Regions from separate parts of the Vibrio sp. KMM 9700 genome, predicted to be linked through region 3. Evidence: predicted binding sites of a transcription regulator. Region 3 holds the regulator's gene; each other region holds the start of a gene.
What was found. The regulator PurR, encoded in region 3, represses purine synthesis genes. The targets are predictions, from matches to a motif close to TNANGNAAACGTTTNCNTNA.
Positions count from the first base shown of each region.

Region 1: AC2VOY_RS04850 (NupC/NupG family nucleoside CNT transporter) is a predicted target of PurR. The motif match lies at 3,723-3,742, and genes of this name have one in related genera.
Region 2: purM (phosphoribosylformylglycinamidine cyclo-ligase) is a predicted target of PurR. The motif match lies at 1,746-1,765, and genes of this name have one in related genera.
Region 4: glpX (class II fructose-bisphosphatase) is a predicted target of PurR. The motif match lies at 5,659-5,678, and genes of this name have one in related genera.

Region 1 is NZ_CM178589.1:1,094,825-1,103,029, reverse strand. Features, by position in the region: gene parE (DNA topoisomerase IV subunit B) at 1-1,385, shown strand, start outside; gene parC (DNA topoisomerase IV subunit A) at 1,396-3,654, shown strand; gene AC2VOY_RS04850 (NupC/NupG family nucleoside CNT transporter) at 3,900-5,099, shown strand; gene degS (outer membrane-stress sensor serine endopeptidase DegS) at 5,179-6,261, opposite strand; gene AC2VOY_RS04840 (Do family serine endopeptidase) at 6,409-7,767, opposite strand; gene AC2VOY_RS04835 (Z-ring associated ZapG family protein) at 7,951-8,205, opposite strand, start outside.
Region 2 is NZ_CM178589.1:658,663-666,867, reverse strand. Features, by position in the region: gene purN (phosphoribosylglycinamide formyltransferase) at 1-543, opposite strand, end outside; gene purM (phosphoribosylformylglycinamidine cyclo-ligase) at 568-1,611, opposite strand; gene upp (uracil phosphoribosyltransferase) at 1,922-2,548, shown strand; gene AC2VOY_RS02970 (DUF8605 domain-containing protein) at 2,609-3,799, shown strand; gene AC2VOY_RS02965 (DUF2069 domain-containing protein) at 3,790-4,269, opposite strand; gene arsC (arsenate reductase (glutaredoxin)) at 4,282-4,632, opposite strand; gene bepA (beta-barrel assembly-enhancing protease) at 4,693-6,165, opposite strand; gene AC2VOY_RS02950 (sulfurtransferase TusA family protein) at 6,299-6,517, shown strand; gene AC2VOY_RS02945 (AI-2E family transporter) at 6,525-7,598, shown strand; gene mmuM (homocysteine S-methyltransferase) at 7,684-8,205, opposite strand, start outside.
Region 3 is NZ_CM178589.1:34,209-42,413, reverse strand. Features, by position in the region: gene elyC (envelope biogenesis factor ElyC) at 20-919, shown strand; gene purR (HTH-type transcriptional repressor PurR) at 1,173-2,183, shown strand; gene AC2VOY_RS00165 (ABC transporter permease) at 2,304-2,981, opposite strand; gene AC2VOY_RS00160 (ABC transporter permease) at 2,985-3,719, opposite strand; gene AC2VOY_RS00155 (ABC transporter substrate-binding protein) at 3,864-4,640, opposite strand; gene AC2VOY_RS00150 (ABC transporter ATP-binding protein) at 4,820-5,590, opposite strand; gene pflB (formate C-acetyltransferase) at 6,322-8,205, shown strand, end outside.
Region 4 is NZ_CM178589.1:1,282,074-1,290,278, forward strand. Features, by position in the region: gene cytR (DNA-binding transcriptional regulator CytR) at 1-643, shown strand, start outside; gene AC2VOY_RS05715 (SPOR domain-containing protein) at 814-1,425, shown strand; gene hslV (ATP-dependent protease subunit HslV) at 1,566-2,084, shown strand; gene hslU (ATP-dependent protease ATPase subunit HslU) at 2,095-3,432, shown strand; gene AC2VOY_RS05730 (1,4-dihydroxy-2-naphthoate polyprenyltransferase) at 3,615-4,523, shown strand; gene rraA (ribonuclease E activity regulator RraA) at 4,616-5,134, shown strand; gene zapB (cell division protein ZapB) at 5,240-5,482, opposite strand; gene glpX (class II fructose-bisphosphatase) at 5,730-6,737, shown strand; gene AC2VOY_RS05750 (helix-turn-helix transcriptional regulator) at 6,918-7,538, shown strand; gene AC2VOY_RS05755 (5-carboxymethyl-2-hydroxymuconate Delta-isomerase) at 7,533-7,889, opposite strand; gene tpiA (triose-phosphate isomerase) at 8,112-8,205, shown strand, end outside.

The DNA.
Region 1 (8,205 bases), 1.1 Mb from region 3:
ATTTCCATCCTGATGCGTCTTATTTTGATAGCGCTAATTTCTCTGTTTCTCGCCTAATTAATAACTTACGCGCTAAAGCCGTGTTATGCCCAGGCCTTGAAGTTATCTTTACCGACAAGGTTAATGATAAAACCCACCAATGGCACTATGAAGATGGTTTAAAAGACTACCTTGCCGAAGGCGTCAAAGGCTATCCACTCCTGCCTGAAACACCATTTACCGGCGCGTTTTCTGCAACAAGTGAAGCTGCGGACTGGGCGATTATTTGGTTGCCTGAAGGCGGTGAGCTGATCACAGAAAGCTATGTCAACTTAATCCCAACGGCGCAAGGCGGTACTCACGTCAATGGTTTACGTCAAGGTCTGTTGGATGCAATGCGCGAATTCTGTGAATTTCGTAACTTATTGCCGCGTGGCGTGAAGCTCACTGGTGATGATATTTTTGACCGCTGCGCTTATGTGTTATCAGTCAAAATGCAAGATCCACAATTTGCTGGTCAAACGAAAGAGCGTTTATCGTCACGTCAGTGCGCTGCCTTTGTTTCTGGCGTGGTGAAAGATGCCTTTAGCTTGTGGTTAAACGAATCGCCACAAATTGCAGAGCTACTTGCTGAAAGCTGCATTAATAATGCGCAACGCCGCATGCGTGCAAGCAAAAAAGTAGTACGCAAGAAAATCGCTTCAGGTCCAGCATTGCCGGGTAAGCTGACCGATTGTTCACAACAAGATTTAAACCGTACCGAGCTTTTCTTAGTGGAAGGGGACTCGGCAGGCGGGAGTGCGAAACAGGCGCGTGATCGAGAGTTCCAAGCGATTATGCCACTGCGTGGTAAGATCTTAAATACATGGGAAGTTTCGCCTGATCAAGTGCTTGCATCGGATGAGGTGCATAATATTTCAATTGCTTTAGGGATTGATCCTGACTCGGATGATTTAAGCGGCTTACGCTATGGTAAGGTGTGTATCCTTGCCGATGCGGATTCGGATGGTTTGCATATCGCCACGCTTTTATGTGCGCTCTTTATGCGTCATTTTGAGTCTTTGGTGCGCTCAGGTCACGTCTATGTAGCGATGCCACCTTTGTATCGTATTGATTGCGGGAAAGAAGTTTTTTACGCATTAGATGACGGTGAAAAAGAAGCCGTATTGGATCGCCTCAGTAAGAAAAAAGCAAAAATTAATGTTCAGCGATTCAAAGGTCTAGGTGAGATGAACCCACTCCAATTGCGTGAAACCACTATGGATCCTAACACTCGCCGTCTGGTTCAGTTAACGATCGATGATGATGAACAAACGATCGAAATGATGGATATGCTGCTTGGTAAAAAACGCGCGGAAGATCGCCGAGCATGGCTGCAAAGCAATGGCGATCAAGCGGAGGTTTAAAGGTTAAATTATGAGTTCTGAAATGAGTTTTGATGGCGTAGAGCAACTTGCCCTGCGCAAATTTACCGAAGACGCATACTTAAATTATTCTATGTATGTGATCATGGATAGGGCATTGCCATATATTGGTGATGGTCTTAAACCTGTGCAGCGTCGCATTATTTATGCGATGTCTGAATTGGGCCTCTCTGCTGCGGCAAAATACAAAAAATCAGCACGTACTGTTGGTGATGTATTAGGTAAATACCACCCGCACGGCGACAGTGCTTGTTATGAAGCTATGGTCTTGATGGCGCAGCCTTTTTCTTATCGCTATCCACTTGTCGATGGGCAAGGGAACTGGGGCGCGCCAGATGATCCTAAGTCATTTGCAGCGATGCGTTATACCGAAGCCAAATTGTCTAAATTTGCAGAAGTCTTACTCGGTGAACTTGGTCAAGGCACGGTTGAATGGCAACCAAACTTTGACGGCACGATGCAAGAGCCAAAAATGCTGCCAGCACGTTTGCCACATATTTTGCTGAATGGGATCACAGGGATCGCCGTCGGTATGGCAACCGATATTCCGCCGCACAATGTGCGTGAAGTGGCCAATGCAGCAATCCATTTGATTGATAACCCGAAAGCTGAATTAACCGAGGTCATGGATCATATTCAAGGCCCGGATTATCCAACTGAAGCTGAAATTATTTCGCCTAAAACTGATATAGAGAAAATTTATCGCACCGGTCGCGGCTCAATTAAGATGCGCGCGGTCTGGCATAAAGAAGGCTCTGATATTGTGATTTCAGCGCTGCCGCATCAGGTTTCTGGAGCGAAATTACTTGAGCAAATCGCCAACCAAATGCGCGCGAAAAAACTGCCTATGGTGGATGACTTGCGTGATGAGTCGGATCATGAAAACCCAACTCGTATCGTGATCGTTCCAAGATCAAATCGGATCGATTGCGATCAGCTGATGAATCACTTGTTTGCGTCAACCGATCTTGAGAAAAACTATCGTGTAAACTTAAACATGATAGGTCTTGATCAACGCCCTGAAGTCAAAGGCTTGGTTCAGATCTTAGGTGAGTGGATCCAATTTCGCCGCACCACGGTTCGTCGCCGTCTGCAATATCGTTTAGATAAAGTCTTAGCACGCCTACATATCTTAGAAGGTTTGCTCATCGCTTATCTCAACCTTGATGAAGTGATTGAAATTATCCGCACCGCAGATGAGCCAAAAGAAGAGTTGATGTCTCGCTTTGGTTTATCAGAAATTCAAGCCAATGCAATTTTAGATACGCGTTTACGTAACTTAGCTAAGCTTGAAGAAATGAAGCTACGCGGCGAGCAAGATGAACTTGAAAAAGAGCGTGCAAAACTCGAGCAATTGCTTGGCTCTGAGCGCCGTTTAAATACACTAATCAAGAAAGAGCTCCAAGCAGACGCTGATAAATATGGTGATGATCGTCGTACGCCACTGATTGAACGCGCTGAAGCCAAAGCATTGACTGAGCGTGATTTAGTGCCGAGTGAACCTATCACTGTGGTCTTGTCTGAAAAAGGTTGGATCCGTCATGCCAAAGGTCATGATGTCGATGCGAAAGGGTTAAATTATAAATCTGGTGATGAGTATCTGGCGCATGCTCATGGTAAGAGCAATCAGCAGGCAATCTTAATTGCGAGCGATGGGCGCAGTTACTCTCTTGAGTCTCATTCGTTGCCATCGGCGCGTAGCCAAGGTGAGCCAGTAACAGGGCGTTTGAATATCCAACCGGGCACTCAGATTAAGCATCTCCTTATGGGTGAAGATGAGCAGTTATGGCTCGTTGCCTCGGATGCAGGTTATGGATTTGTCTGTCAAGGCAAAGACTTACTCTCTAAAAACAAGAGTGGTAAGGCTTTGATCAACACACCTGAAAACGCAGAAGTCTTAACTCCAAGTGCTATCCAAGATATTGAGCAAGATGAAATCATGGTGATCACAACCGAAGGTAAGATGCTGCTCTTCCCACTCAAAGACTTGCCACAGCTAAGCAAAGGTAAAGGCAATAAGATCATCAATATTCCTGCGGCAAAAGCCAAAGCGCGTGAAGAATATGTCGCGCATATGTTAGCGCTGCCAAAAGGTGCGAATGTGACGCTTTATGCCGGCAAACGTAAGCTTGGCTTGAAAGCCTCTGATCTCGATAACTTCAGAGGTGAACGTGGTCGCCGCGGCGGTACCTTGCCAAGAGGTTTGCAACGCGTGACGACAATTGAAGTGGACTTGCCAGATAGCGAATAAGATCTAGCCTTTAATGCTTTGATATCAGCCCTCGTATATTTACGGGGGCTTTTTTATATCTGGGAGAATAAAGCAAACGTTATGGCATTCGATTGCGTTCTCATCGTTTTTATTAGTGGTTTGAAATAAATACTAAGGGATTACCTTAGAGGTTAAATCAAGTTAAGGTGAGTCTCCATCAAGGATGATGCTAAAGATACTTTTTACAAATGTATCCATAACCATAATAAAAGAGCTTAACTCCTATGACGTACTTACACTTTCTACTTGGTCTTTCCCTCGTGCTTGGATTTGCATTGCTTGCAAGTCGTAATAAATCACAAATTAAAATTCGCTATATTATTCAACTCCTAGTTGTGGAGCTTGCCCTTGCTTATTTTTTGCTGAACTCGAGTGTGGGAACGGGCATTGTCCGCCAAGTTTCTGCTGCCTTTGAAGCCTTGATGAGCTTTGCTGCAGAAGGCACAAATTTTGTATTCGGCGGATTAACCAATGCTGATGAATTTAATTTTTTTCTTGGCGTGTTAATGCCAATTGTGCTGATTTCGGCACTAATTGGTATCTTACAGCATATCAAGTTACTACCTTTTATTATTAAAGGGATTGGTTATGGGTTATCGAAAATCAATGGTATGGGACGTCTAGAGTCTTTTAATGCTGTGAGTGCATTAATGGTTGGGCAGTCTGAAAATTTCATTACCTATAAATCAATTTTAGGCAAAATGTCTGAGCAGCGTATGTACACCTTGGCCGCTACTGCGATGTCGACAGTATCGATGTCAATTGTTGGTTCGTATATGCAATTGATTGAGCCTAGATATGTCGTCACAGCTTTGATTTTAAATATGTTTAGTAGCTTTACGATATTATCAATTATCAACCCGTATGATTATGACGCAGAAGTTGATTTTGATGACATGGTAAATGAAGAAGCGCAAGCGCAGCCGAAAGAAAGTTTTTTTGAGATGTTAGGCGAATACATTCTTACGGGCTTTAAGGTTGCAGTGATTGTTGCAGCTATGCTAATTGGTTTTATTTCTCTAATTGCCTTAATAAATAAAGGCTTTGACCTTGCTTTTGGGATGAGTTTTCAAGCTGTTTTAGGTTATGTTTTTTATCCAATTGCTTGGCTGATGGGGATCCCAGCAGCAGAATCATTGCAAGCTGGCAGCATTATGGCAACTAAATTAGTGACCAATGAGTTTGTGGCTATGCTAGCACTTAAAGATCAAATGGCGGGTTTATCTGAAGTGACTATCGGCACTATTTCTGTGTTTTTAGTTTCCTTTGCGAACTTTAGCTCGATTGGTATTATTGCTGGGGCTGTGAAAGGGGTGAATGAAGAAAAGGGCAATCAAGTCGCTCGCTTCGGTCTACGCCTTTTGTATGGCGCCACTTTAGTCAGCATTTTATCTGCGATGATTGCTAACTTAGTGATTGCATAAAAATAATCGTATTTAAATAAAAATAGCGCTCAATTCTGGGCGCTATTTATATCTTGATGAAGAGTTTCTGGTTGAAGCTTTAATTTACCGGAGGTGCTTCTTCAACATTGACCTCGATCGTCAACTCTTTGCCTTGACGAATCACTTTGACCGGGATTTGAGTACCAGGACGTAAATTCGTAATCAGCTCTGCAATACGATTACTGCCAGTAACTTTCTCACCGTTGATCTCTGTGATCACATCTTGTTCTTGAATACCGGCTTTGTCTGCTGGGGCGCCCGGTGTTGCTTTTAACACAATTAAACCAGAGACATAGTTAATTCCCAGTAGTCGCGCGGCTATCGGGTTCATATCTTGACCTTCGATGCCAATATAGCCTCGGATCACACGCCCATCAGCAATGATCTTTTTCATGATAGTGCTAGCAAGATGAAACGGAATGGCGAAAGATATTCCATAGGTTTCAAATTCGGTCGCTTGTTGGAAAGAGGCGGTGTTGATCCCAACCAATTCGCCACGAGTATTCACCAATGCACCGCCGGAGTTGCCTTCATTGATTGCAGCATCAGTTTGAATAAAGGCTTGGCGGCCGTCGGCGCTAATGGATGAGCGGCCGGTGGCAGAGATAATTCCAAAAGTGGTTGTTTGGCCTAAGTTATACGGGTTACCGATAGCCAGAACTATATCCCCAACCTTAGCTTTGTAATTATCATTAAGTGGGATCACTGGAAGATCCTCCATCTCAATTTTTAATACCGCAATATCCGTTTGCTTATCACTACCAATCAGCTGAGCATTCGAGACGCGGCCATCTTGCAAGGCAACGATGACTTGATCGGCCTGGGCGATAACATGGTAATTGGTAATGATGTAGCCGCCTTTACTGACGATAACGCCTGAGCCTAACCCTTGGGTTTTTAAGCGGCGCTCATCTTGTCCATCATTGACATATTGGCGGCTGTAAATGTTAACCACAGCAGGGGCGGCGCGATGCACCGCATGACTAAAAGAAACCTGCATATCATCATAAGTTTCAACGGGAAGGCTAGCTTCTTTTTTCCAGAGCTTGATAGCATCTTGGCGAAGTGAGGGAACTGTTGCAATGAGAAGTGCTGCCGTTACAAGGCCGAGTAAGATTGGTCGCAGCAAATATTTAAACATTGGATCCCCACAAGCGAAGCACTAACTGATTAAAAAAGAAAAAAGGGAGCTCAGATTGAACCCCCTTAATAGGTGATTGTTCAGCCGGCTATTTTATGCCAGTTTATACTGAACACCAAGTTTTAGCTAAGTATTATCGTGATTTTATTAACGAATCACTAAGTAAATACGTGCGTTACCGCGTTGAATATTTAGAGCAATTACACCGGCTTTCTTCTCCAGTGCTTCTTTTGCTTCTTTCATATTTCTAACTCGGTCGCGGTTGATACCGATAATAATATCACCTTCTTGGAGTTGATATTGCTCAGCTTCCGAGCCTTTCTCGATGCTGACAATTTTCACCCCTTGAATCGGATCTTTATCTGTTGTGTTGCTTAATTTTGCACCTTCCAGACCATCGTGTAGACCGCTAGCAGTGGTTACCATAGAATCAGATTCACCAAGGGTGACTTCAACTTCTTTCGCTTTGCCATCGCGGACTAAGCCTAATGTGACTTTTTTGCCAGCGCCAATGCTTGCGATTTTGGCGCGTAGTTCACCAAAGGTGGTGATACTTTTACCATTTACAGAAGTGATCACATCACCAGCTTCAATTCCAGCTTTATCGGCAGCGCTTTTCGCAATCACTTCACTCACAAAGGCGCCACGACTGCTTTCATAGCCCATAGCTTCAGCGAGTTCTGCTGTCACTTCACCACCTTTCACGCCGAGTACGCCACGCTTAACTTCACCAAACTCAATGATTTGTTGGGTTAGGTTTTTCACCATGTTGGCTGGAATTGCAAAACCAATCCCAACATTACCGCCACTTGGACCTAAAATTGCGGTATTGATACCAATCAGTTCACCTTTAAGGTTAACTAAAGCGCCACCTGAGTTACCGCTGTTGATTGCTGCATCGGTTTGAATGAAGTTTTCAAAGTTTTCAATATTTAAGCCGCTGCGACCGAGGGCGGAGATGATCCCAGAAGTGACAGTTTGACCTACGCCGAATGGGTTACCAATAGCAACGGAGAAATCACCAACTTGGATTTGATCTGAATCCGCGATTTTAATTTGGGTAAGATTCTTAGGATTATCGAGTTTTACGAGGGCTATATCAGAAAGCTTGTCGCCGCCTAGAACTTCAGCTTTAAACTCTCGACCATCGGTAAGCTGAACACGAATTTCATCTGCGCCATTAATAACATGGTAGTTGGTCACCACATAGCCTTTCTTCGCATCAAGGATGACGCCAGAACCTAAGCCTTGGAAAGGACGTTCTTGGGCAAATTGACCAGGGCCAAAGAAGTATTTGAATTGCTCGGGAATCTGGACCTTAGTGGCTTGTTTTCCCTTCACTGCGATGGTGACAACTGCTGGGGTTACATCTTTGAGCATAGGCGCTAAGCTTGGGATTTGCTCACCATTAACTGACGCCGGAAGTGCCGCATTTGCAGCGATTGGCGTCATAATAGCGCTTAGGCTTAAGGTTAGTGCACTTAAAACAAGCAAAGGTTTTTTCATCGATGATTCTCCTTCATGTATAGATAAAAAAACAGACCAAGATTTTTTTTGTAAGTTCAATTCGATTTAATTGTAACAATATATTTCTGAATAATTATATTGTAAGTGATTGATAATTAAATGAATAAAAAATGCTTAAAAATTGGTCTGATCTCTTCTTATTTTGTCTAAATTTGCACTATATTAGGCTTTTGTTGCTTCCTTTTCAGTGGCTTGTGGCTCAGTTTTGTTCTCTTCTGGCGTTTCTTTACCAGTAAGTAGACCTGCCGCACCATCGGCATAATCTTTTGCCGGTTCTGTGCTTGTTTCTTCATGCTTGCGCTCTTCGAGTTGCACTTGCGCTTCTTCACTTTCAGCTTCTTCAAGCTTTGCGTCTGCTTGGGTGGCAACAATTGATTTTTGTGCTTGCAAGCGGTTCGCACTTTGTTTTAGGTGGTC
Region 2 (8,205 bases), 620 kb from region 3:
GACAAGTGGGTAGATACTGTGCTCTTGAGTTAAGACGCGTGATGCCAAGGTTTGCGCATCATCATCTTCAAACACTGGTACTTTCGCTTGTAAAATAACAGGCCCGCCATCAAGCTCTTCGGTCACAAAGTGAACACTAGTGCCATGTTCACTATCACCTGCGTCAATCGCGCGCTGGTGCGTATTTAGACCTGTGTATTTTGGCAGTAATGAAGGGTGAATATTCAATAGCTTACCTTGATAACGCTGCACAAAGCTTGGCGTTAAAATACGCATAAAGCCTGCCAGAATAATTAAATCTGCTTGATAGGTATCAATCACTTCAATCAGCGCTGCATCAAAATCTTCACGGCTATAAGCCTTTGAGTCGACAAAGCTTGTTGGAATCTTGTGCTTTTTCGCACGTTCAAGTCCATAGGCATCGGCTTTGTTAGAAATCACGCCGCAGATCTTTGCATCCAGCTTGCCTTGCTCGCTTGCATCAATCAAGCTTTGCAGGTTAGAGCCGCTACCAGAGATCAGTACTAAGATTTTTTTTGTCATTGATTATTACTCAAATTTTAAGGCTTAAGCTAAGATCTCAACTTGCTCATCAGCATCACCAGCCGCTTGGATTTCACCTAATACCCATGCGTTTTCACCCGCTTGGTTTAGGAAATCAACCGCAGCTTGCGCTTGATCTTTTGGCAATGCAACCACAAGACCCACACCACAGTTAAAGGTGCGATACATTTCGTGAGTTTCGACATTACCAGCTTGTTGTAGCCAGTTGAATACTTCAGGCCACTGCCAGCTGTTGCCATCAACGACAGCTTTTGTATTTGCAGGTAACACGCGTGGGATATTTTCCCAGAAGCCGCCACCAGTAATATGGCTGATAGCGTGGATATCGAACTTCTCGATGCAAGGTAGCATAGATTTGATGTAGATTTTTGTTGGTTCAAGCAAGTGCTCGCCAAGTGTTTTCTCACCTAGAGGCTGGCTTAAATCAGCGTTTGATACTTCTAGAATTTTACGGATCAATGAATAACCGTTTGAGTGTGGACCACTTGAACCTACTGCTATCAGTGCATCGCCTGGCGCAACTTTTGAACCGTCAATCACTTCTTCTTTTTCAACAACGCCAACACAAAAGCCCGCTACGTCGTAATCTTCACCTTCATACATGCCTGGCATTTCAGCGGTTTCACCACCGATAAGGGCGCAACCTGCTTGCACGCAACCTTCACCAATGCCAGCCACAACATCTGCTGCGGTATCGACATCAAGCTTGCCGGTTGCATAGTAATCAAGGAAGAAAAGTGGCTCAGCGCCTTGAACGATTAAATCATTCACACACATTGCAACCAAGTCAATCCCGATGGTGTCGTGTTTTTTCATATCCAGTGCAAGGCGAAGTTTTGTGCCAACACCATCTGTCCCTGAAACAAGCAAAGGCTGCTTGTATTTGGTTGGTAATTCACATAGTGCGCCAAATCCACCAAGACCACCCATAACTTCAGGGCGATGCGTGCGTTTGACCACACCTTTAATACGATCAACTAAAGCGTTACCTGCATCAATGTCGACACCTGCATCTTTATAGCTAAGGGATGTGTTATTACCACTCACGAGAAGATCCTTATTAATTATCAAAAAAGAGAAGATTGAATCACGCGCTGATTGATAGGCTAAATCGCCTGAATTCTAATCAATTTCAGCTGCTGTAATATTTTCTGCGGCTATTCTAACAGGCAAAAAACAAAAAAGGAAAACGTTTGCGTAAGTTTTTTATCTGTTTGATTAAGTTTTTTACAGCCAAAGCTTGGATTTTTGTTTTATTTTGCGGCGGATTTTGATTTCAATGGGATTTATATGTGTTTTATTGGAAACGTTTGCGTATAATTAAGCGGATTTAATATTTAATAGCATGGAGTTAGAAATGAAAGTTGTCGAAGTTAAACACCCATTAGTCAAACATAAATTAGGCTTAATGCGCGAAGGCGATATCAGTACAAAACGTTTTCGTGAACTTGCAACTGAAGTAGGCAGTCTCTTAACTTATGAAGCAACAGCTGATTTCGAAACTGAAAAAGTAGAAATTGACGGTTGGAACGGTAAAGTTGAAATCGACCAACTAAAAGGTAAGAAAATGACAGTTGTGCCGATTCTGCGTGCTGGTCTTGGCATGATGGATGGTGTACTCGAGCATATGCCAAGTGCGCGTATTTCTGTGGTTGGTATTTACCGAGATGAAGAAACCCTTGAACCTGTCCCTTATTTCAACAAGCTTGCTGGTCAAATGGAAGATCGCATTGCAATGGTGGTTGATCCAATGCTTGCCACAGGCGGCTCGATGATAGCAACGATTGACCTTTTAAAAGAAAAAGGTTGTCAGCAAATTAAAGTATTAGTACTTGTGGCTGCGCCAGAAGGGATTGAAGCATTAGAAAAAGCTCACCCTGATGTGGAACTTTATACAGCTGCGATTGACGAAAAGTTAAATGATAAAGGTTATATCGTACCGGGTCTTGGTGATGCGGGTGATAAGATCTTTGGTACAGTGTAAGTTTTATCGCTTTAAGATTTAACTTTCAGGTCTATCACAAATAACTAGGAAAAATAGCTTATGCGAGGTTCTTCCCTTCTTTTGTCTGTGCTTGCGTTAAGTGTTTCACTGGCAACAAGTTCAACTGTTTTCGCTAAAACTAAAGTTGATATTTATGAAGCGAGTGTTCCGATTGCCGCTGATGCAGGGCAAGATGAGCAAAATCAAGCGCTTGAGCAAGGCTTTATTGAAGTTTTACAAAAAGCAACAGGGCAACAAGATTTGCCTAAATCGAGTGCGATAGAATCTGCAAAGAAAGATATTGAAAGCGTTTTGCAACGTTATCGCGTTGAAGGCGAAGGGGAAGATGCCGTCATGCAAGCCAGCTTTTTGCCTGAGCGTATTGACTCCATTATTCAATCATCCAATCTAAGTCTTTGGCCGGCTGAACGTAAAAGCATTCTTGTGTGGCTAGTGGATGAGAATGAATCCGATCCGGATGCGCAAATTGCTTGGGAACAATCTGGACTTGAAGTCTTGACTCAACTGACAGATGCAGCGCAAAAAGTCGGTGTGCCTGTTTTCTTCCCTGTGGGTGATATTGAAGATGTGACCAATATAAGCAGCTCTGATGTAGAAGGAAACTTTACCTCACGTCTAGCTAGTGCAAGTAGCCGCTACCCTGCGGATGCTATTTTAGCAGTGATCAAAAAATCAACTGACTCTGGCCAAGAAGTGCAGTGGCGCTTTTATGATCAAAGCCCTGAAAGCTTATCACGTAAAGCAGGCACTCCTGAGCAAGGAAGTCTGACAGAGCAAGACGCTGACGTTGCATTTGAAAAAATGATGCGTCAATTAAGCAGTCATTTTGTCGCCAATTCTGCGGACAAGAAAAAAGATGCGCCAGTTGTGGATGAGTTTGTTGCAAACTTCAACGGTATCACTAAAGCACGTGATTTAATTGATATGCAAAACCGTTTGAAGAACTTTGCAAGCGTAGGTAATGTGCAAATTTCAGGGATCAAAGGGCGTAGTGCAAGTTTGAATATTCAATTGATTGCACCAAAATCTCAATTTGATCAAGAAATTATTCAAAGCCGTTACTTTATGCCAAGCTCAGAGCCTGTTGCTGCTGATTCGACTGCTACAAGCGGTGGAGAGGATCAAGTTCTTGGCGCGGATTTAGCGAATAATGAAGCACAAGTGATGCAAGCTCAACAAGCGGCAAGTACGCCAAGTGTAGATACCAATTGGTATCAGTATCAGCCTTGATACTTAGCCCGTTCTGCTTTTTCGATTTGAGATAACTTAGCTAAGCCAGATCCTTGTGATTTGGCTTTTTTTCTGCCATAAAAACAGCAAAAGATGAAACTTAAGCTTGTAAGAATGAACTCGATAAGAGCATAAATGTTAAGTTGGATTGTTTTCACCAAAAGTAAGTCACTAAAGATTAAAGTAACGCTGTGAAGAAAATAGATAAGTAAGATAAAGCAGGCCCAGACATGAGTGTAGGCTTTGGCTTGGATGATGCCTTTTAATGGTAAAAGCAGTGGCATCACCCAAGCAAAGAGGAGCCAAGCTTGAGTTGACGGGATGGCGCCATCTTGGATTTCAAAAAAGCCATGCCAAATCACCACCCATAAGATTAAACACAAATAGCTAATCAGTGCAGCCCATCTGAGTTTTTTCAGAGTCTTATCTGGTTTATTTAGGGGATCTGGCATCGGCTTTTTGGATGGCATATCAACTCACTTTTATAAAATCTCTAAGACTTGCTCCGGTGGACGGCCAATACGCGCTTTACCATTGGCAACCACAACAGGGCGCTCCATTAACTTCGGATGCGAGACCATAGCTTCAAAACGTGCTTCGTCTGTGGCGTCTTGTGCATTTAAACCGAGTTCTTTATATTCCGCTTCTTTGGTGCGCATCATATCAGAAACTTGACTCAATCCGAGTTGCGCATATAAGTCTTTTAAGCCTTGTAAATCCAGTGGCGTTTCAAGATATTTCACCACTTGTGGCGTGATGCCTTGAGATTCAAGAAGCTCCAAAGTTTGACGGCTCTTCGAACATCTTGGATTGTGGTAAATTGTGACAGTCATAGTGGATTCCTTTTTACCCTGTGTTGGTTTTTATCGATTATCTAACGGTAGCGATTGGATCTAGTTTAACCCATCTAATGCGGCAAACATTTCACGTTGATACTGAAGCTGATCAATTCGTGCGTCATAACGCGCTTGCTCTAAACTACCATATTTAGCCATACTACTTGCCTGTGAGTAAGAATCAATTGCTTTGTTCCAGTTCGCATTGAGGGCAAACACTTCTGCACGTGCCGCCAGCTCTTCCATACGGTTACCAGATTTACCATTAGCTTTAGATAAAAGCTGCCAGCCTGTTGGATCGCCTGGGTTTCTATGTGTGTAGCGCTGTAAAATGCGAATGGCTGATTTAGGTTGGTTGGCTTCAATATATACATTCGCAAGGTTGATGTTGAGCGCTGCATTATTTGCATCAGCTTTTAGACCATTTTGTAGCGCACTGATTGCTTGATCATATTTTTTCTGACCAATATAGAGATCAGCTAACGCATCCAAGTAAAATGCATTATTCGGGCTTGCTGCAACTAACGGCTGCAATAGCTTTTGTGCTTCGCTAAATTTACGATCATCAATCGCTATCAGAGCATTACCATAATTTGCGGCTTGCTTTTTGACTGGGTTTGAATCTTTTGCGATGCGATTTAAAACGCCTTCAGCTGAGGCGCTTTGATAGCCAGAATAGCGAGCGATAACGCGGGCTTTGGCCAGCCAAAAATCTAATGAAATTGGGCGCGTTACATTTGGGTAGCGCCTTGCTCGTTCACGTGAATCTGTCACCCTCGATTGTGGCAAGGGGTGAGTTAAGAGCATTGGTGGTGGCGTGCTGGCATAGCGATACTGATCAGATAAATGAGTGAAAAAGTCAGGCATAGCACGAGGATTAAAGCCTGCATTAGCTAAAGTTTCAATGCCAAAGCGATCCGCTTCTTCTTCGTTTGAACGTGTATAGTTGATACCTGCTTGAAGGTTACCAGCAGTTGAAGCATTCAGCGCTGCAATCCCTGCTTCAGGGGATGCAATCGCAAGTAATAAGGAGCCAACCATCGCTGCAATTGCATAAGGGGAGCGACGCGCATCACTTTCCATACGGCGCGCTAAATGGCGTTGGGTCACGTGGGCAATTTCGTGAGCAAGCACTGAAGCAAGTTCACTTTCGCTTTCGGCATGTAAAAATAGACCCGTATTGGCTACCACATGACCACCAAAAAAGGCAAAGGCGTTAATCTGTGGGTTGCGCACTAAGAAGAAATAGAAAGGTGTGCGCACATCCCGTGCATTGGAAACAAGTAGGTGCCCAAGATCGCTAATATAAGTATTCATCACAGGATCGCCCAAAATAGGCATCTTAGTGCGTAAAATACGCATATAGGCATCACCGTATTGCTTTTCTTGAGCAATTGAGAGTGTTGCGGCTGCGGCTGTTCCTATGTCAGGGAGATTCAAATCATCAGCGCGCGCGACACTTGATCCTAATAAAGCAAGGCTTAAAGCCAAGTGTGCTGCTATCCTTGTTAACTTATGGTTTTGCTTCATAAAAATACGTGTATCCAATAAAGAGTCAAAAAAATGTGATTCTCTTAATGCCTTGTCAATTCAATGTATCTTGTGGCGGCATTTAGGTATATCATAATTCCGTTCATTTGAGGTTAAATCAAAAGAGAGTCGGATGAAAGTGCTTGATCTAACAAATGAGAGATGCCCAATGGCGCTACTCTTAGCGAAACGCCAAGCGGCCTCAATGAAATTGGGCGACGCGCTTCGAATTGATTCAAATGATCAAGCATCGTGTATTGATATACAGAATTATCTGATTCGACAAGATTTCTGCGTAAAGATTTCACAACGCGATAAAAATTATCAAATATTTGTTTTAAAAGAGGAATAAAGTTTAAATGTTCGACATGATAAAGAATTGGTATTTCCGCCGATTCTCCGATCCCCATGCAGTTAGTCTTGTTGCGATTTTGCTTGCAGGATTTATGGTTATTTTCTTCTTCGGGCATTTAATCGCACCGCTTTTAGTCGCTATTGTTTTAGCTTATCTACTGGAATGGCCAGTGGTCAAGCTGATGAATTTAGGTATGCCTAGATTTTGGAGTGTATGCATTGTTGTCGGCGCATTTATTGGCTTGTTAATGATTGGCTTTTTCTTCATTGTGCCAAATTTATGGACGCAAATAGTCGGTTTTATTGCTGATGTGCCGAAAATGTATAGCGCCAGTTTAAAATATTTAAATACGCTGCCTGCGCGTTACCCTGAAATTGCCGATATGCAGCTTTTTGAAGCAATCGTTAATAATACGCGTGACAAAGTGTTGGGGATAGGCGAGAACTTAGTCAAAGGTTCAATGGCCTCTTTGCTGAGTTTGGCTACGCTTGCCGTGTATTTGATTTTAGTGCCGCTACTGGTGTTTTTCTTACTCAAAGATAAATCCCAAATGCTCGGGATGCTTGGGCGTATCATGCCAAGAAACCGCCGTTTAGCAGACCGAGTTTGGCTTGAAATGCATGATCAAATCTCGAACTATATTCGCGGTAAGGTACTTGAAATTATCATTGTTGGCGTCTCAAGTTACATCGTCTTTGCGCTACTTGATTTACGTTACTCGATTCTGCTCGCTATTGGCGTCGGTTTTTCTGTCTTGATCCCATATATTGGAGCGGCAGCGATTACTGTACCTGTGTTGTTAGTTGGTTTATTCCAATGGGGACTCGAGCCACATTTTTATTGGCTCGCTTTGGCTTATTTTATTATTCAAGCAATTGATGGCAATGTGTTGGTGCCAATCTTGTTCTCAGAAGCAGTGAACTTACACCCTGTGGCTATCATAGTGGCAGTGCTAGTATTTGGCGGCTTGTGGGGATTTTGGGGTGTCTTTTTTGCGATTCCGTTAGCGACATTGGTCAAAGCTGTATTTAATGCCTTCAATAGCCAAGAGATAGGAATTGAGTCGAGTTCATCTTAATTTTTATACTCACTAATGAAGCAACAATAGATTAAAGCCCACTTCAAGCTAAGGTTAGACCGAGTATTGAAGTGGGCTTTGTTATTTATGCTTTATCGATAAATATCTGCTTAATCTCTTGTGGCGTGGTGCCGCAACAACCACCGACGATTTTCACGCCTGCATTTACCCATTGGCGGACATAATCTTGATAGCTAATATTTGCAGAGCTTGATGCTTGCGTATCATGGCTACACCAAGTTTTGGTATCGGGATCATAGGTATTCCCCAAGTTGGCATAAACCACAATAGGCTTTTGTGTTTTTGATTGTATCGCTTGAACCAAGCCTTGGATATATTTCGGCGCCGTGCAGTTCACACCAATCGCGGCCACACAGGCAAAAGCTTCTAAAGCTTCAACACACTCAGCAATGGCTTGACCGTTACTAATCTGAGATTCATTTCTAGCGCTGAAACTTATCCAGCATTGAGCGCCTAACTCTTGCACTATTTGCGCTATGACCAAGGCTTCTTCTAATAATGGAATGGTTTCCACGGCAATCAAATCCAATCCTTGCGCCCATAAAATTTCAATTCTTGGTTTATGAAACTCATATAATGCTTGTTT
Region 3 (8,205 bases):
CCTTTAGGAATACTCATCCATGTTTGAACTTAAAAAAGTTTTTGCCTCTTTGATCATGCCTATACCCTTGTTACTTATCATAGGCTTTATCGGACTTTGGCTGATCACTTTTAGTCGCTTTCGTCGCATAGGTGTCAGCCTTACTTTTAGCTGTTTACTCGGATTTTTTCTGCTCTCATTTCAACCTGTTTCATCTAACCTTTTAATGCCGACTGAACGTGAATATCGCGGTTTTTTACCTGTTGAAAAACCAGTTGATTTTATTATGGTAATGGGCAGTGGACACGTGCTGGATGATGAATTGCCTATCACTTCAGAAATCTCACGTTCAGGCTTAATGCGACTCGTTGAAGGGATACGTATCTTACGTATGTATCCAAATTCCAAGCTGATTTTATCTGGCTATGCCAATGGTAGTGAGCTGAGTAATGCCCGCGTGATGGCTAATATTGCGCTCTCTCTTGGGGTCTCAAAGTCTTCAATTGTCTTGTTGGAAACGCCAAAAGATACCTACGAAGAAGCCCGACAAGCAGCGCTATATGTCAAAGATAAAAGTCTTGTTTTAGTGACCTCGGCCAGTCACATGCCGCGCGCGATGATGGAGTTTAAAGACGCAGGGCTTGATCCTATTCCAGCGCCAACCAACTACCTTGCACATACCAATATCCAGCAGCCTTGGGAGAAATATTCCCTGAAAGCTAAATATTTAGAACAAAGTGAACGTTTTTGGTATGAGCAGCTCGGCCGTTGGTGGTCAAATATTCGTGGTGATGTCTCGCTCGATAACACAGAAAGCATGCAAGCAACTCCGATGGCGGATGAATCACAAGAGGCAGTCATGGATACGCCAACCGAGCAAAATCAGGTGACAGAACAAATCGCTCCTGATTCAAACACTTCAGAGGAAGTGGCACAATAAATCACCACGAAATCGTTTGCATTGTGATAAAAGTCACAGAAAATAATTGTTTTATCGACTTTTTCCCATTAATATACGCTTCTTAATTGAAAGCTAGCCATACCGCTCTAATCTTGGGCGGTATTTTCTTTTCTGATAAGTAACTTTTACTACTCATTGTCTTAAACAAGTGCGGCTGTGCTTTCATAATTTCTTATACTTTAAACATACTGATCCCACATCTAGCCTAGATGTATTGGTATGAGGATTATTTATGGCAACAATTAAAGATGTCGCGCGCATTGCTGGTGTGTCCACCACAACCGTTTCTCACGTGATTAACAAAACTCGTTTCGTCGCAGAAACCACACAGAAAAAAGTGATGGATGCTGTTGAAGAATTAAATTATGCACCGAGCGCTGTGGCGCGTAGCTTAAAATGTAATACGACAAGCACGATTGGCATGTTAGTGACCCAATCCAATAACCCTTTTTTTGCGGAAGTGATCGATGGCGTTGAGAGCTATTGCTATCGTCAAGGTTACACTTTGATTTTGTGTAATACTGGCGGCATTTTTGAAAAGCAACGTGACTATATCCGTATGCTTGCAGGCAAACGTGTCGATGGTTTGCTTGTGATGTGCTCAGATTTAACAGAAGATCTTTGCAAGATGCTTGATGCCCACCCAGATATTCCAAAAGTAATTATGGACTGGGGCCCTGAGAACTCAAAAGCGGATAAGATCATTGATAATTCAGAAGAAGGCGGCTATCTAGCAACTAAGTATCTGATTGAAAAGGGTCATACTAAGATTGCATGCCTGAGTGGTCACTTTGATAAAGTGGCATGTATTGAGCGTATTCGTGGCTTTAAGCGTGCGCATGAAGAAGCAAATCTAGAATTTAACCAAGATTGGATTTTAGAAGGTAACTTTGAATGTGATACGGCTGTGATTGCTGCTGAAAAAATCATTGCAATGAAGGAGCGACCTACTGCGATTTTCTGTTTTAACGACATTATGGCAATGGGCCTGATGAGTCGTTTACAGCAAGCCGGCATCCGCATACCAGAAGATATTTCTGTGATTGGCTATGACAATATCGATTTAACGCCTTATTTCTCGCCACCGCTGACAACGATTCACCAACCAAAACGTCGCGCGGGTAAAACTGCGCTTGAGATTTTGCTGGCGCGTATTAAAGATAAAGATCACGAGCCACGCACGTTTGAAATGCAACCTGAGTTGGTTGAGCGTGCATCGGTGAAAGATTTAAACGCTAAGTAAAAACAAGTTTACTTGATAAAGAAGAAGGTACAGTGATTCGCTGTACCTTTTTTTATTGGAACATATAAACAAAAAAGACGCCTCAAGGACGCCTTCTAAATATATAGTATTGAGTTAAACTTAAGCCACGGGACGCATATGTGCGAGCAGTTTCGTTTCAGCGCGCTTAAATAGCCAAATCAAGCTCATACTTAAGATCATATAGAATAAGCCAGCCGTTAAGTAAGCCTCAAACGGTGCGTAATAACGCGAGTTAACCAAACGTGCCACACCGGTTAAGTCTAAAATGGTGACAATCCCTGCAATCGCTGAGCCGTGCAGCATAAATATAACTTCATTACTGTATGCAGGCAGTGCGCGACGCAATGCACTTGGCAAAATAATACGCGTATACGTCTTAAATGGCGTCATCCCATAAGCTTTTGCAGCTTCCACTTCACCACTTGGCAGGCCAGCAATCGCGCCGCGAATAATTTCTGAGGTATAAGCCCCTGTATTAAGCGAGAATGCAACAATAGCGCAGAACCAAGCGTTTTCCCATAAAGTGCCCTTCACCGCAACAAACTGATCCATCCCATAATAAATAAGGTAAAGCTGAATCAAAAGTGGCGTGCCACGAAAGAAATAACTATAACTCCAACTGACCAAACGAACCGGCATAAAGCGACTGTCACGCGCCAGCGCCGTCGGAACCGCAAGGACTAAACCAATCACGAGGGAAACGGCCACCAGCCAAAGCGTGGTCCACATGCCACTCACATAAAGCGGTAAGCTATCAATAATTACTGAAAAATCCATCACCTACCTTCCTGCGATCGCATATTTACGCTCAAGGACTTTCAAAAGCGCAGTTGATATACTGGTGAAAAATAAGAAAATCACCGCCACCGTCATATAAAAAGTAAACGGCATCTTGGTAGAACCTGCTGCGAGTGCGCCAGTTCGAACCATGTCTTCAAGGCCAATAATTGAAACTAAAGCTGTGGTTTTAAGTAGCACCAGCCAGTTATTACCAAAGCCAGGCAGTGCGTGACGTACCATTTGTGGAAACATCACACGGTGAAAGCGTTGCCAAGGGGACATGCCATAAGCAGTAGCCGCTTCAAGTTCGCCGCGATCAACCGCAAGCATCGCACCACGAAAGGTTTCGGCCATATAAGCACCGAAAATAAAGCCAAGGGTTAACACACCAGCCGCATAAGGGCTAACGTCTATATAATCTGGAAGGTATTGAACATAATTATCTGGGGTAGAAAACCAAGCATTAAAGGTTTCATTTAAACTGTATAAGCTATTGTTGAGCATGACTTGACCGCCAAAGAAGATCAGCATCATCAGCACAAGATCGGGGATACCACGAATAATTGTCGTATAGGTTGTGGCAACCATTCGCAAACAGCGATTGGAAGACATTTTTGCCACCGCGCCCAATAGGCCAAACAAAACGGCAAGCACAAGCGAAACTAACGCCACTTCAACTGTGACCCAAGCGCCTTTTAAAATCGAGGCTTCATAGCCTTGTAGAAAATCTAACATATTTAAAATAATTTTTATTATATTACATGAGTATGTAAGGATCTAAATCCTAAGATCTAGATCCTTTATCCTGCCACAGAAGTAAAAAACACTGCGGCAGTTTGCTTTGCTCACCAAATATTAAAACTTGATGGTCAGCAAGGTTTAGTCACCATAAACATCATAGCTAAAGTATTTTTTCGCAATCTCATCATAAGTACCGTCAGCACGGATCGCTTCGATTGCTTTATTTAACTGCTCTGTTAAGTCTTTATCTTGCTTACGCGTTGCAATACCGAAACCTTCACCAAACCATTTAGGATCTGTCAGTGATGGACCAACAAACTCGTAACCTTCGCCGCCTTCTTTATCTAATACACCACTTTGTAGTGCTGATGCATCACCAAGGACAGCTTGGATACGACCGTTTGCAAGATCAAGATATGCTTCATCGAATGTGCCGTAACGTACTACTTCAACATTGTCGCCATAAGTGTCTGTTAGGTATTTATCATGCGTAGTTGCACGTTGCACACCGATTTTCATGCCTTTCATACCTTCTTCTGTGAAGTCAAGATTGGCATCTTTTTTCGCGATATACTTGTTTGGTACCAAAGCATATTTGTTTGTGAAATCAACTTTAGTTTTACGCTCTTCGGTAATCGACATCGCAGCGATGATACCGTCAAATTTACGCGCAAGCAGTGATGGGATCATGCCATCCCAATCTTGTGGAACAATCTTACATTCTGCTTCCATTTGCTTACACAGCGCGTTTGCAATATCCACATCAAAGCCTGTTACACTGCCATCAGTTTCTGTTTTGCTAAACGGAGGGTAAGCGCCTTCCACACCAAAGCGAATCGTTTTCCACTCTTTTGCCATGCTCATGCCCGAAACCAGCGTTGATGCTACGGCTGCAGCTAAAATCCATTTTTTCATTGTGAACTCCTTAAGGTAATTGTTGTGTTGTTCTTTTTTATAAATTTCACTCAATCTTTATGTTGAGTATTTAATGTTGTAATAAAATAACACCTAAATAGCAAGTGATTATCCGTAAGCCATTTATTTACTTATAATTACTCATCTTATATCACAGATTATTTATGCATAAATATGAATTAATAAACGGACGAGATAAATTGTTTTAAACGCTCAGATTTCGGGTTATTAAATAGCTCTTCTGGCGCGCCTTGCTCTTCCACTAAACCTTGGTGTAAAAACATCACTTTACTTGATACATCACGCGCAAATGCCATTTCATGGGTCACTACAAGCATGGTGCGCCCTTCTTCTGCCAAATCACGCATAACGCCAAGCACTTCACCCACAAGCTCAGGGTCAAGCGCAGAGGTTGGCTCATCAAAAAGCATCACTTCAGGATCAACCGCTAGCGCACGCGCAATCGCAGCGCGTTGTTGCTGGCCACCAGACAAGTGCCCAGGATAATGATTCTTACGTTCATAAAGGCCAACTTTTTTCAAAAGCAACTCTGCATTTTCAATTGCTTGTGCGCGTGGTACGCCTAAAACATGAATTGGCGCTTCAATCACATTTTCTAAAACAGTTAGATGCGACCACAAGTTAAAACTTTGGAAAACCATCGCAAGACGAGAACGAATGCGTTGCACTTGCTTTGGATTGGCAGGTAATGCGCCAAGCTTCTTGTCTTGTTTCATTTCAATCAGCTCACCATCAACAATGATATCGCCTGATGTTGGGGTTTCAAGCAAGTTGATACAACGTAGAAAGGTACTTTTTCCTGAACCAGAAGAGCCAATGATAGAAATCACATCCCCTTTATTTGCAGAAAGTGAGATCCCTTTTAAGACTTGATTCTCACCGAATGTTTTATGTAAGTCATTAATTTCTAATGCTGGGGACTGTGGCATAAACGAACTCCCTGTATGACGCAATCGTTTTTAGTGAATAATTATGCATAATATAAGAAATAAAACTTAATTCAATACTTATTTTGCGTTTTTTAACTTTTTATTCCTTTTAATACGATCAAACGCGACATCCGTGCCGCAGCTTGATCTTATCTAAGCATAGACTGATATACCGATTCTGCCTTACACTGTTCGCTTGCAACATCTATATAGCTTTCTATACTCTCTTAAATAATAAGACAGCATTAAATTAACCTTACATGTGCAATATCCACAATAAAATCAAGCGTTAAGTGATACAAGCAGAGGCTATAAAAACCTGCTTTTAGTAATTTTATTTCATAAAAACAAGCGTATCTTCATACTTCTTTTTACGTATACCTCTAAAGAATAATAATATAAGGTTAATTTATTACAAAAGACAGGAAAAAATGATCCAGATCAAATCATTTCCTAAATCATGTTGTTACTCTTGTTCTCGTTCAAGGAAACAAACAAACTTTCAAATTTAGTTGAAAGGCTGTTTAGAAGAAGGTTCTTACTCTCATGGATGATAGATTTGTAAGAATAGTTATAGCTATAGATTATCAGCTTTAATATGTTTGTTATCTTTATCTGTTAAGTTCGCATTAGAAGCGGGTATAGCTATAATTATTTTTCAGAGTATGTTCGCGTGTGCCATCAAGAGTACTGTGAACATGTGTTTTTTCTACTACAAAGGTAGGTTTATCATGGCAGAGCAATTTGCTAAAGCTTGGGAAGGTTTTGCTGCAGGTGACTGGCAAAACGAAGTAAACGTTCGTGATTTCATTCAAAAAAACTACACACCTTATGAAGGTGATGAGTCTTTCCTAGTTTCTGAGGGTACTGAAGCAACTAATAAGCTTTGGGCGAAAGTAATGGAAGGCATTAAAATTGAGAACTCAACTCATGCGCCTCTTGATTTCGACACCTCTGTCATTTCTACGATTACAGCTCACGACGCTGGCTACATCGAAAAAGATTTAGAAACAATCGTTGGTCTTCAAACTGATGCTCCCCTAAAACGTGCGATTATCCCTAATGGTGGTATTCGTATGGTTGAAGGTTCGTGCAAAGCATACGATCGTGAACTAGATCCTCAAGTTAAGAAAATCTACACAGAATACCGTAAAACACACAACCAAGGTGTTTTCGATATCTATACTCCTGACATCATGAAATGTCGTAAATCTGGCGTTCTAACAGGTCTTCCTGATGCATATGGCCGTGGTCGTATCATTGGTGATTACCGTCGCGTTGCGCTATATGGTATTGATTTCTTAATGAAAGACAAATTCGCACAATTCACTTCGCTTCAAGAGCGTTTTGAAAATGGCGAAGACCTAACTGCAACTATGCAACTTCGCGAAGAAATCGCTGAGCAGCATCGTGCACTTGGTCAAATCAAAGAAATGGCTGCTAAATATGGTTGTGACATCGGTCGCCCAGCTGAAACAGCTCAAGAAGCAATCCAATGGACTTACTTCGGTTACCTAGCTGCTGTTAAATCTCAAAACGGCGCAGCTATGTCTCTTGGTCGTACTTCGACTTTCCTAGACATCTATGTTGAGCGTGATATTGCTGCTGGTCTTCTAACTGAAGAACAAGCACAAGAAATGGTTGACCACTTCGTCATGAAACTACGTATGGTTCGTTTCCTACGTACGCCTGAATATGATGAGCTATTCTCTGGTGACCCAATCTGGGCAACTGAGTCTATGGGTGGTATGGGTCTTGACGGACGTACACTTGTTACACGTACAAACTTCCGTTTCCTAAACAGCCTATACACTATGGGTCCAAGCCCAGAGCCAAACATCACTGTACTTTGGTCTGAGCAACTACCTGACGGCTTCAAACGCTTCTGTGCGAAAGTGTCTATCGATACTTCATCTATCCAGTATGAAAACGATGACCTAATGCGCCCTGACCTACAATCTGATGACTACGCAATCGCTTGTTGTGTATCTCCAATGGTTGTTGGTAAGCAAATGCAGTTCTTCGGTGCTCGTGCTAACCTTGCAAAAACTATGCTTTATACCATCAACGGTGGTATCGATGAGAAGCTTAAAATCCAAGTGGGTCCTAAAATGGACAAAATCACTTCTGAAGTTCTTGACTATGATGAACTTTGGGACAAGATGGACCACTTCATGGATTGGCTTGCAAAACAATACGTGACTGCATTGAACTCAATCCACTACATGCACGACAAATACAGCTATGAAGCTTCGCTAATGGCACTTCATGACCGTGACGTACGTCGTACAATGGCTTGTGGTATTGCTGGTCTTTCTGTTGCAGCTGACTCACTATCTGCAATCAAATACGCAACAGTTAAACCTGTTCGTGACGAAGACGGCGTAGCAGTTGATTTCGAAATCGAGGGTGATTATCCTAAATTCGGTAACAACGACGCACGTGTAGATGACATCGCTTGTGAACTTGTACGTGTATTCATGAACAAGATCCGTCAGCTAAAAACTTACCGTGATGCAATCCCAACACAATCTATCCTAACTATCACTTCAAACGTGGTATATGGTAAGAAAACTGGTAACACACCTGACGGTCGTCGTGCTGGCGCGCCATTT
Region 4 (8,205 bases), 1.2 Mb from region 3:
TGGCTCTGAAATGCCGCATTTATTAGGTGAAGAAAGTAAAAGCTTCCCACCTATGGTGATGGCATGTGAATTTGATCCAGACCTTGAATTACCCACCGTACATATAGATAATTTAACCGCAGCTTTTCAAGCGGTAAATTATTTAACTCAAATGGGTCATATCCGTATTGCGCAAATTTCAGGCCCTGCCAGTTCAACCATAGGCCAATTTAGAAATCAAGGTTATAGTCAAGCATTGCGTCGCGCTGGTATCCAAATGCAAAAAGATTATTTAGTTGAAGGTGAGTTTTCTTTTGAAAGCGGGCGCAACTTATGTCAGAAACTTCTATCTATGCCTGCTCCACCCACAGCTATTTTCTGCCACAATGACATGATGGCAATTGGCGCGATGAAACAAGCGAAAGAAATGGGTTTTAAAGTCCCGCAAGACCTTTCAATCATTGGCTTTGATAACGTTGATTTCTCTCAATATTGCGATCCACCTTTAACCACAGTTTCACAACCTAGATACGAGATTGGTAAGCAAGCCTTCATGTTGCTTCTCGAAACTATTCAAGGTCAAGATGTTCCATCAGGTTCGCGTTTATTAAATGCTGAAATAGTCATACGTGAAAGTGTCGCACCACCTCGTCGAATTGGCTAATCTGTCCAACTCAACAAATCTTTGGGAATATTGATTATTTAATGAATATAGTAAGCGGCTTAATTTTTTAGGCCGCTTACTTGTTTATGTCTGAAAAATAAATAAAGATTGCTCTTGGCGATAAATTACCCTAACATTTAGGGATTTTCCCTATAAAATAATACAAAGCTGTGGCCCAAAAAGATTACGTAAGAAAAGGAAGTGCGCCGAAATCAAATAATAAGCGCCCAACTTCCAAAAAGAAAAACCCTAAATCCAAACCAACTAAACGTGCTTTTCCTGTAAAAGCGGCGGTAATTGCGTGCGTCGCAATGGCAGGGTTAGGTGGTTTACTTTATTTTTTGCACGACTCTCCGCCTGTCGAGCCATTATCTGAAACCCCTATGCCTGAGTCGATGGTAAAACAAGCGACTACTCAAGCAGCAACCAAGGCTGAAAATGATATCCCGCCTCCTCCTAAAGAGAAGTGGGAATATGTCAAAGACTTACCTGAGCGCGAAATCAAAGTTCAAGCCAAAGAACAAAAAGCACCAAGTGTGCCTTATATTATGCAATGCGGCGCTTATAAAAATTATAGCGATGCGCAAAAGCGTAAAGCAAATATCGCGTTCCAAGGTTTGAGCAGCAAAATTGTCAAGCAAAGCGGCAGCTCTTGGTATCGTGTTGTGCTCGGCCCTTATCCATTCAAACGCTCAGCAGTAAAAGATCAGCACGTCCTGCAACGTGTGAAAATTGAACCTTGTATGATCATGCAAGATTATCTCAAGCTGATCGTCAAATAATAGCAACAGTAAAAAGAGTCTCATCAAGGGGCTCTTTTTTTTGATCTTTTTTCAGAAACCCATCGCCCCCCTTGAAATATAGAGACATAAACCTTATATCTGTTAGACATAGCATCACATCCGCTAAAAAGAGGTTTATTGTGACTACCATAGTATCTGTTCGCCGAAATAATAAAGTTGTAATCGCAGGAGATGGCCAAGTCTCTCTTGGAAATACTGTCATGAAAGGCAATGCACGCAAGGTTCGCCGTTTATATAACGAGAAAGTTCTTGCTGGCTTTGCGGGCGGTACTGCTGATGCCTTCACCTTATTTGAATTATTTGAACGCAAGTTAGAAATGCACCAAGGCCACTTAACCAAGGCTGCGGTTGAACTTGCAAAAGAATGGCGTAGCGATCGCGCCTTGCGTAAATTAGAAGCCATGCTAGTGGTTGCCGATGAAACCGCCTCCCTTGTGATCACAGGTAATGGCGATGTTGTGCAACCTGAAAATGATTTAGTGGCGATTGGTTCTGGTGGCAACTTTGCCCAAGCAGCTGCCACGGCGCTACTTGAGAACACTGATTTAGGCGCACGTGAAATTGCTGAAAAAGCATTAAAAATCGCTGGTGATATCTGTGTATTCACCAACCACACGCATACGATTGAAGAATTATAAGGACAAATATATGTCGGAAATGACACCTCGTGAAATTGTTCATGAATTAAATAACCACATCATTGGCCAAGATAAAGCAAAACGCGCAGTCGCGATTGCACTGCGTAACCGCTGGCGTCGTATGCAACTAGACGAAAACCTACGCGCAGAAGTTACGCCAAAAAATATCTTAATGATAGGTCCAACAGGTGTAGGTAAAACTGAAATTGCACGCCGCCTAGCAAAACTTGCAAACGCGCCGTTTATCAAAGTTGAAGCGACTAAATTTACTGAAGTTGGCTATGTTGGTAAAGAAGTTGAGACGATTATCCGCGATCTGACGGATGTATCGATCAAACTAACCCGCCAGCAAGCGATGGATAAAGTTCAGTATCGCGCAGAAGAGCATGCCGAAGAGCGTATTTTAGATGCCCTGCTGCCGCCGCCAAAAGAAGCGTCTTGGGATGCAAATACAGATAAGCCTGCTGAGCAAAGCAATACGCGTCAAATCTTCCGTAAAAAATTACGTGAAGGTAAGTTAGACGATAAAGAGATTGATATTGAAGTGGCTGCGCCACAAGTAGGCGTTGAGATCATGTCTCCTCCTGGCATGGAAGAGATGACCAACCAACTTCAAAGCATGTTCCAAAACCTTGGCGGTGATGCGAAGAAAACGCGCAAAATGAAAATCAAAGATGCGCTTAAAGCTTTAACTGAAGAAGAAGCTGGCAAACTAGTTAATGATGAAGACTTAAAAACCCAAGCGATCTTTAATGTCGAGAACAACGGGATTGTCTTTATCGATGAAATCGACAAGATTTGTAAGCGCGGTGAAAGCTCAGGCCCTGACGTTTCACGCGAAGGTGTGCAGCGTGACCTATTGCCACTGATTGAAGGCAGCACTGTTTCAACCAAACACGGCATGGTCAAAACTGATCACATCTTGTTTATTGCATCGGGTGCATTCCAAGTAGCGCGTCCTTCAGATTTAATTCCTGAACTGCAAGGCCGTTTGCCGATTCGGGTTGAACTTGAAGCGCTTAGCGCAGAAGATTTCAAACGTATCTTAACCGAGCCAAATGCGTCTTTAACTGAGCAATACAAAGCATTGATGGCAACGGAAGATGTGGACATTGAGTTTAGCGAAGATGGCATCACCAAAATTGCTGAATCTGCATGGCAAGTAAACGAAACCACTGAGAATATCGGTGCACGTCGCTTGCATACTGTGATGGAGCGCTTAATGGAAGAAATTTCATTTGATGCGACAGACAAACCAGGGACTAAACTTGCCATCGACAGTCAATATGTCAAAGAGCGTTTAGGTAACTTGGTTGAAGATGAAGATTTAAGCCGCTTTATTCTTTAATTTTTCCAAGAATAAAAATTCATAATATAAGCCCTGCTTCGGTGGGGCTTTATTGTTTTTGTCTTTGAATAAAGAGGCAAAAATGGGAGTCATCTCGCCGACATCAAGATTCGCTGATGTGGCACAAAACTACAGACTTGGATATACTCGCAGCAATCTTTTGAATAACTCAGTCTAATATTATGAATGCATCTGTTTCGATTTGGCTTGACGCCGCGCGCCCTAAAACCCTTCCGCTTGCCATTTGCTCGATCGTTGTCGGCAGTAGCTTGGCTTATGTCGCTGGGCACTTTTCTTTTGCGATCGCACTTCTAGCCCTTATCACTGCCACTCTATTACAAATTCTCTCAAATCTTGCCAATGACTATGGTGACACAGTTCAAGGTACGGATAATGATGACAGAATTGGGCCAATTCGTGGTCTGCAAAAAGGTGAAATCACTCAAGCCGAAATGAAAAAAGCAATTGGCTTAAATATCTTATTGATCATTATCAGCGGTCTAGCTTTGGTTTTTTACGCCTTGCAAAACCCGACCAATATTATTGCCTTCATTTTACTTGGTCTATTATCTATTTTAAGTTCAATGGCTTATACCATGGGAAGCAAGCCTTACGGTTATGTTGGACTGGGTGATGTGTCGGTTTTCATATTTTTTGGTTTGCTCGGCGTACTCGGCACTTTTTTCCTCCACACTGGCGCGGTAAACCTAAGCTTACTTTTACCTGCTATTGGCTGTGGTTTATTTGCTGCGGGCGTTTTAAATATTAATAATATGCGTGATATTGAAAATGATACCGCAAGTAATAAACGTACCCTTGTGGTGCGTATTGGCGCGCAACGTGCGAAATGCTATCACTGGATGATTTTATGTGTGGGCTGGGTGAGCTTTAGCCTTTATTTAAACTTGCACTTAGTCAATGAATACTTAATTAGCTTTATGTTGATCCCGCTGGTTTTAATTGCTAAGCATGCAATTGCAGTCAAACGAATTCAAGAACCGAAAGAGTTTATCCCTATGATGCCTGAAATGGTGAAATGTGCGCTTATCACCAATCTGATTTTCGCATTCATCTTAGTCTTGGGTAGTTAAGATTTCAAATATGCAGCCTACGATTGCAATCAGTACCTAGACTCGTCATACTAAACAACTGAACATCATCCCAGCCAATAGAAGGTTTTAACATGGAATATAATACATCAGCACTATGTGATATCTACCAAGATCAAATTGATGTCGTCGAACCAATGTTTAGCAACTTTGGCGCTCGTGCTTCTTTTTGTGGTCAAGTAACAACTATTAAATGCTATGAAGATAATGGTTTAATCGGCTCTGTATTATCTGAAAATGGTGAAGGCCGTGTGCTTGTGATTGATGGTGGCGGCTCATTGCGTCGTGCGCTGATTGATGCAAACTTAGCAAATCTTGCTGAGGCCAATGGTTGGGAAGGTTTAATTGTTTATGGTTCTGTGCGTGAAGTTGACGCTTTAGAAACTTATGATCTTGGTATTCATGCCTTAGCATCAATCCCTGTTGGCGCAAGCAATCAAGAAATTGGCGAAGTTGATATCGCGGTGAACTTTGGCAGCGTGACATTTTTACCTGAAGATTATATCTATGCTGATAATACTGGGATCATTCTCTCACAAGAATTACTCGATATTGATTTTGAAATCGATGAAGATGATGACGATTTACTTTAAGTCTTAAATCAAAATCTTATCCATATAAAAACAGAGCCCAATTTGAGCTCTGTTTTCTTTTATTCATACTTAGATTAAGTATTCAGATTGGATTGAGAACCTTGATTACTCAACTTCATCCATTTTGCCAAGTAGACCACGAATACGCTCTTGCCACGCATTGTGCTCTTCACGCATTTTTTCTGCTTCTTGTTCTAGCTGCTCACGACCTTCTTTTAAAGAATTTGCTTCTTGCGTAAGTTGACCGTTTTGCTCTTTAAGTTCTTCAATTTCCATTTTCAATAACTCAATGGTATCCACTGCGTTTTGGATTTTGGATTCTAGTTGTTCTAATACTTCAAATGACATATCTGATACCTGTGTCTGTGATCCATCTAAACTGTTATCTACATTCTATTACAAGCCCTTAACTCATGCTAGGGAGCAATTGGGTTTTCAGTTATTAATCTACAAAAAAATAACTAATTAATCTAAAAAATCTTCCATCTGATCCAAAATAGCCGATTAACTCAGGGCAGCTGAAAATTAGCAAACGTTTTCTTTTAAATTATGCTAGAATTCACAGCGATTTTTTAGCTTAGAGATTGGAGTCAAAATGAAACGCGATTTAGCATTAGCTTTTTCAAGAGTAACAGAAGGTGCTGCCCTAGCTGGTTATAAATGGTTAGGCCGTGGCGATAAAAATGCAGCAGATGGCGCTGCCGTACACGTTATGCGTCACCTACTCAATAAAACTGAAATTGCTGGTGAAATCGTCATTGGCGAAGGTGAAATCGATGACGCACCAATGCTATATATTGGTGAAGAAGTTGGTATTGGTGGCGATGCGGTAGATATCGCAGTAGACCCAATTGAAGGCACCCGCATGACAGCAATGGGCCAATCCAATGCATTAGCAGTGCTCGCTGCTGGTGAAAAAGGCAGCTTCTTAAAAGCACCTGATATGTATATGGAAAAACTAGTTGTCGGCCCTGGTGCAAAAGATAGCATTGACCTATCTAAACCTCTGACTGAAAACCTAGAAAATATTGCCCAAGCACTTGGCAAAGCCTTAACTGAACTCACCGTTATCACGCTGGCAAAACCACGTCACGATGAAGTGATAAGCCAAATGCAAGCGATGGGCGTTCGCGTCTTTGCTGTGCCTGATGGTGATGTCGCAGCATCAATTCTAACTTGTATGCCAGATAGCGAAGTGGATGTGATGTATTGCATCGGCGGCGCACCTGAAGGTGTTGTGTCTGCAGCAGTGATCCGCGCACTAGGTGGTGATATGCAAGGTCGCCTACTTCCTCGTCATGAAGTCAAAGGTGACACAGAAGAAAACCGCGCATTTGGTGAAATGGAACTTGAACGCTGCAAAGAAATGGGCGTTGAAGCCAACAAAATTTTGATGCTTTCAGATATGGCGCAAAGCGATAACGTAGTTTTTGCGGCAACCGGAATCACTAAAGGTGATCTACTTGAAGGGATTACTCGTCAAGGCAATATCGCCACTACTGAAACCTTAGTTATCCGCGGTAAGTCACGCACAATCCGTCGCATCAAGTCGATTCACTATCTTGAGCGTAAAGATGATGAAGTGAAGAAGTTTATCCTTTAATTTCTTTTTATTAATCTGATTTTCAATTAAAACGCAGCCTTGTCTTTCTGGGCTGCGTTTTTTGTTATAGCTAGGATTTGTTGTTTGTATTAGTGAAGACTTTACTTTATTAATATAAACTTCATACTGAAGCCAATAAACTCAGCTTGATCTCTTAAAACAGGACGTTAATCAGACTAAATGAAAACACCAACCCAAATACTCCATCTTCTAAAACGAGAAGGCCGCCTGACAGCCAAAACCTTAGCTGAGCATTTAGATATGACGGCAATGGGCGCTCGCCAGCACCTTAGCGCTTTAGCAAACAAAGAGTTAGTTAGCTTTGAAGATGTAAAGGTGAAAGTTGGACGTCCGCACCGATATTGGTTTTTAACCTCGCAGGGGCATCAATATTTTGTCGACAGGCACAGCGACTTAACCATAGATGTACTCAATGCGGTAGAAGAGAGTTTTGGCTCACAAGGGTTAGATATTTTAACCGCTAAACGTGAACAAAAACTACTTAAACATTATCAAGATGAGCTTGGCTTTGATACGAGTTGGCAGAAACGATTAGAAAAGTTCGCTAAATTACGCGATCTTGAAGGCTATATGGCAGAAATTGAGACGCACCCACAAGGCTTACTCTTTATTGAAAACCATTGTACGATTCACCAAGCAGCCAAACATTGCGCCCTTTTTTGTCAATCTGAGCTGAATATTTTACAGACGCTGTTTGAAAATGAATGCCGCATCGAACGCATCGAACATATTCAGCAAAAACAGCGCCGTTGTGCTTATTTAATCCAGCCTAAATCATGAATCAAAGGCTGAAACGCCTTGAAAAACCTGACGGTTCATTTCACGCACGTTGACCGTTAAGCTAAGCGGAAAATCTAGCTGTGCTTGCAAGGCTTGCAGCATAGCTTTTGACAGCGCCTCTCTTTGCTCAAGGCTGCGGCCTTCAAGTATATCCACGCTGACATGAATAAAATCCAAAACATCAGCTTGATCAGCAACCAACCAATGATTAAAGCGCATGGCACGACTTTTAATTAAATGAATATCAAATAATTGGCTGTCAATCGCAGCTTGATGCAAAGCCTCGAGCAAGGTTTGAACATTCGCCCTTTCTTCTAGGCTATTTGAGTACTCCATTACTATATGTGGCATTTGCCATCTCCTGTGCAGCTAAAAATTTTAGTTAGAAACATAACCTAGCATAACTTCATCTGAGTTTATCTATTAATCAATAAATATTTCTAGGCCTCCCTTCAAGCACTAAAATAATTCCTAAGATCTGATGATAAGAATCATGATCTGATCATATTTATCTGTTATATTCTTATTGAACAAGTTTTATTTTATAACTAAAAATATATCGGAGAATATCTTATGCGTCATCCTCTAGTAATGGGAAACTGGAAACTAAACGGCAGCAAAGAAATGGTAACTACTTTGCTAAATGGTCTAAACGCTGAGCTTGAAG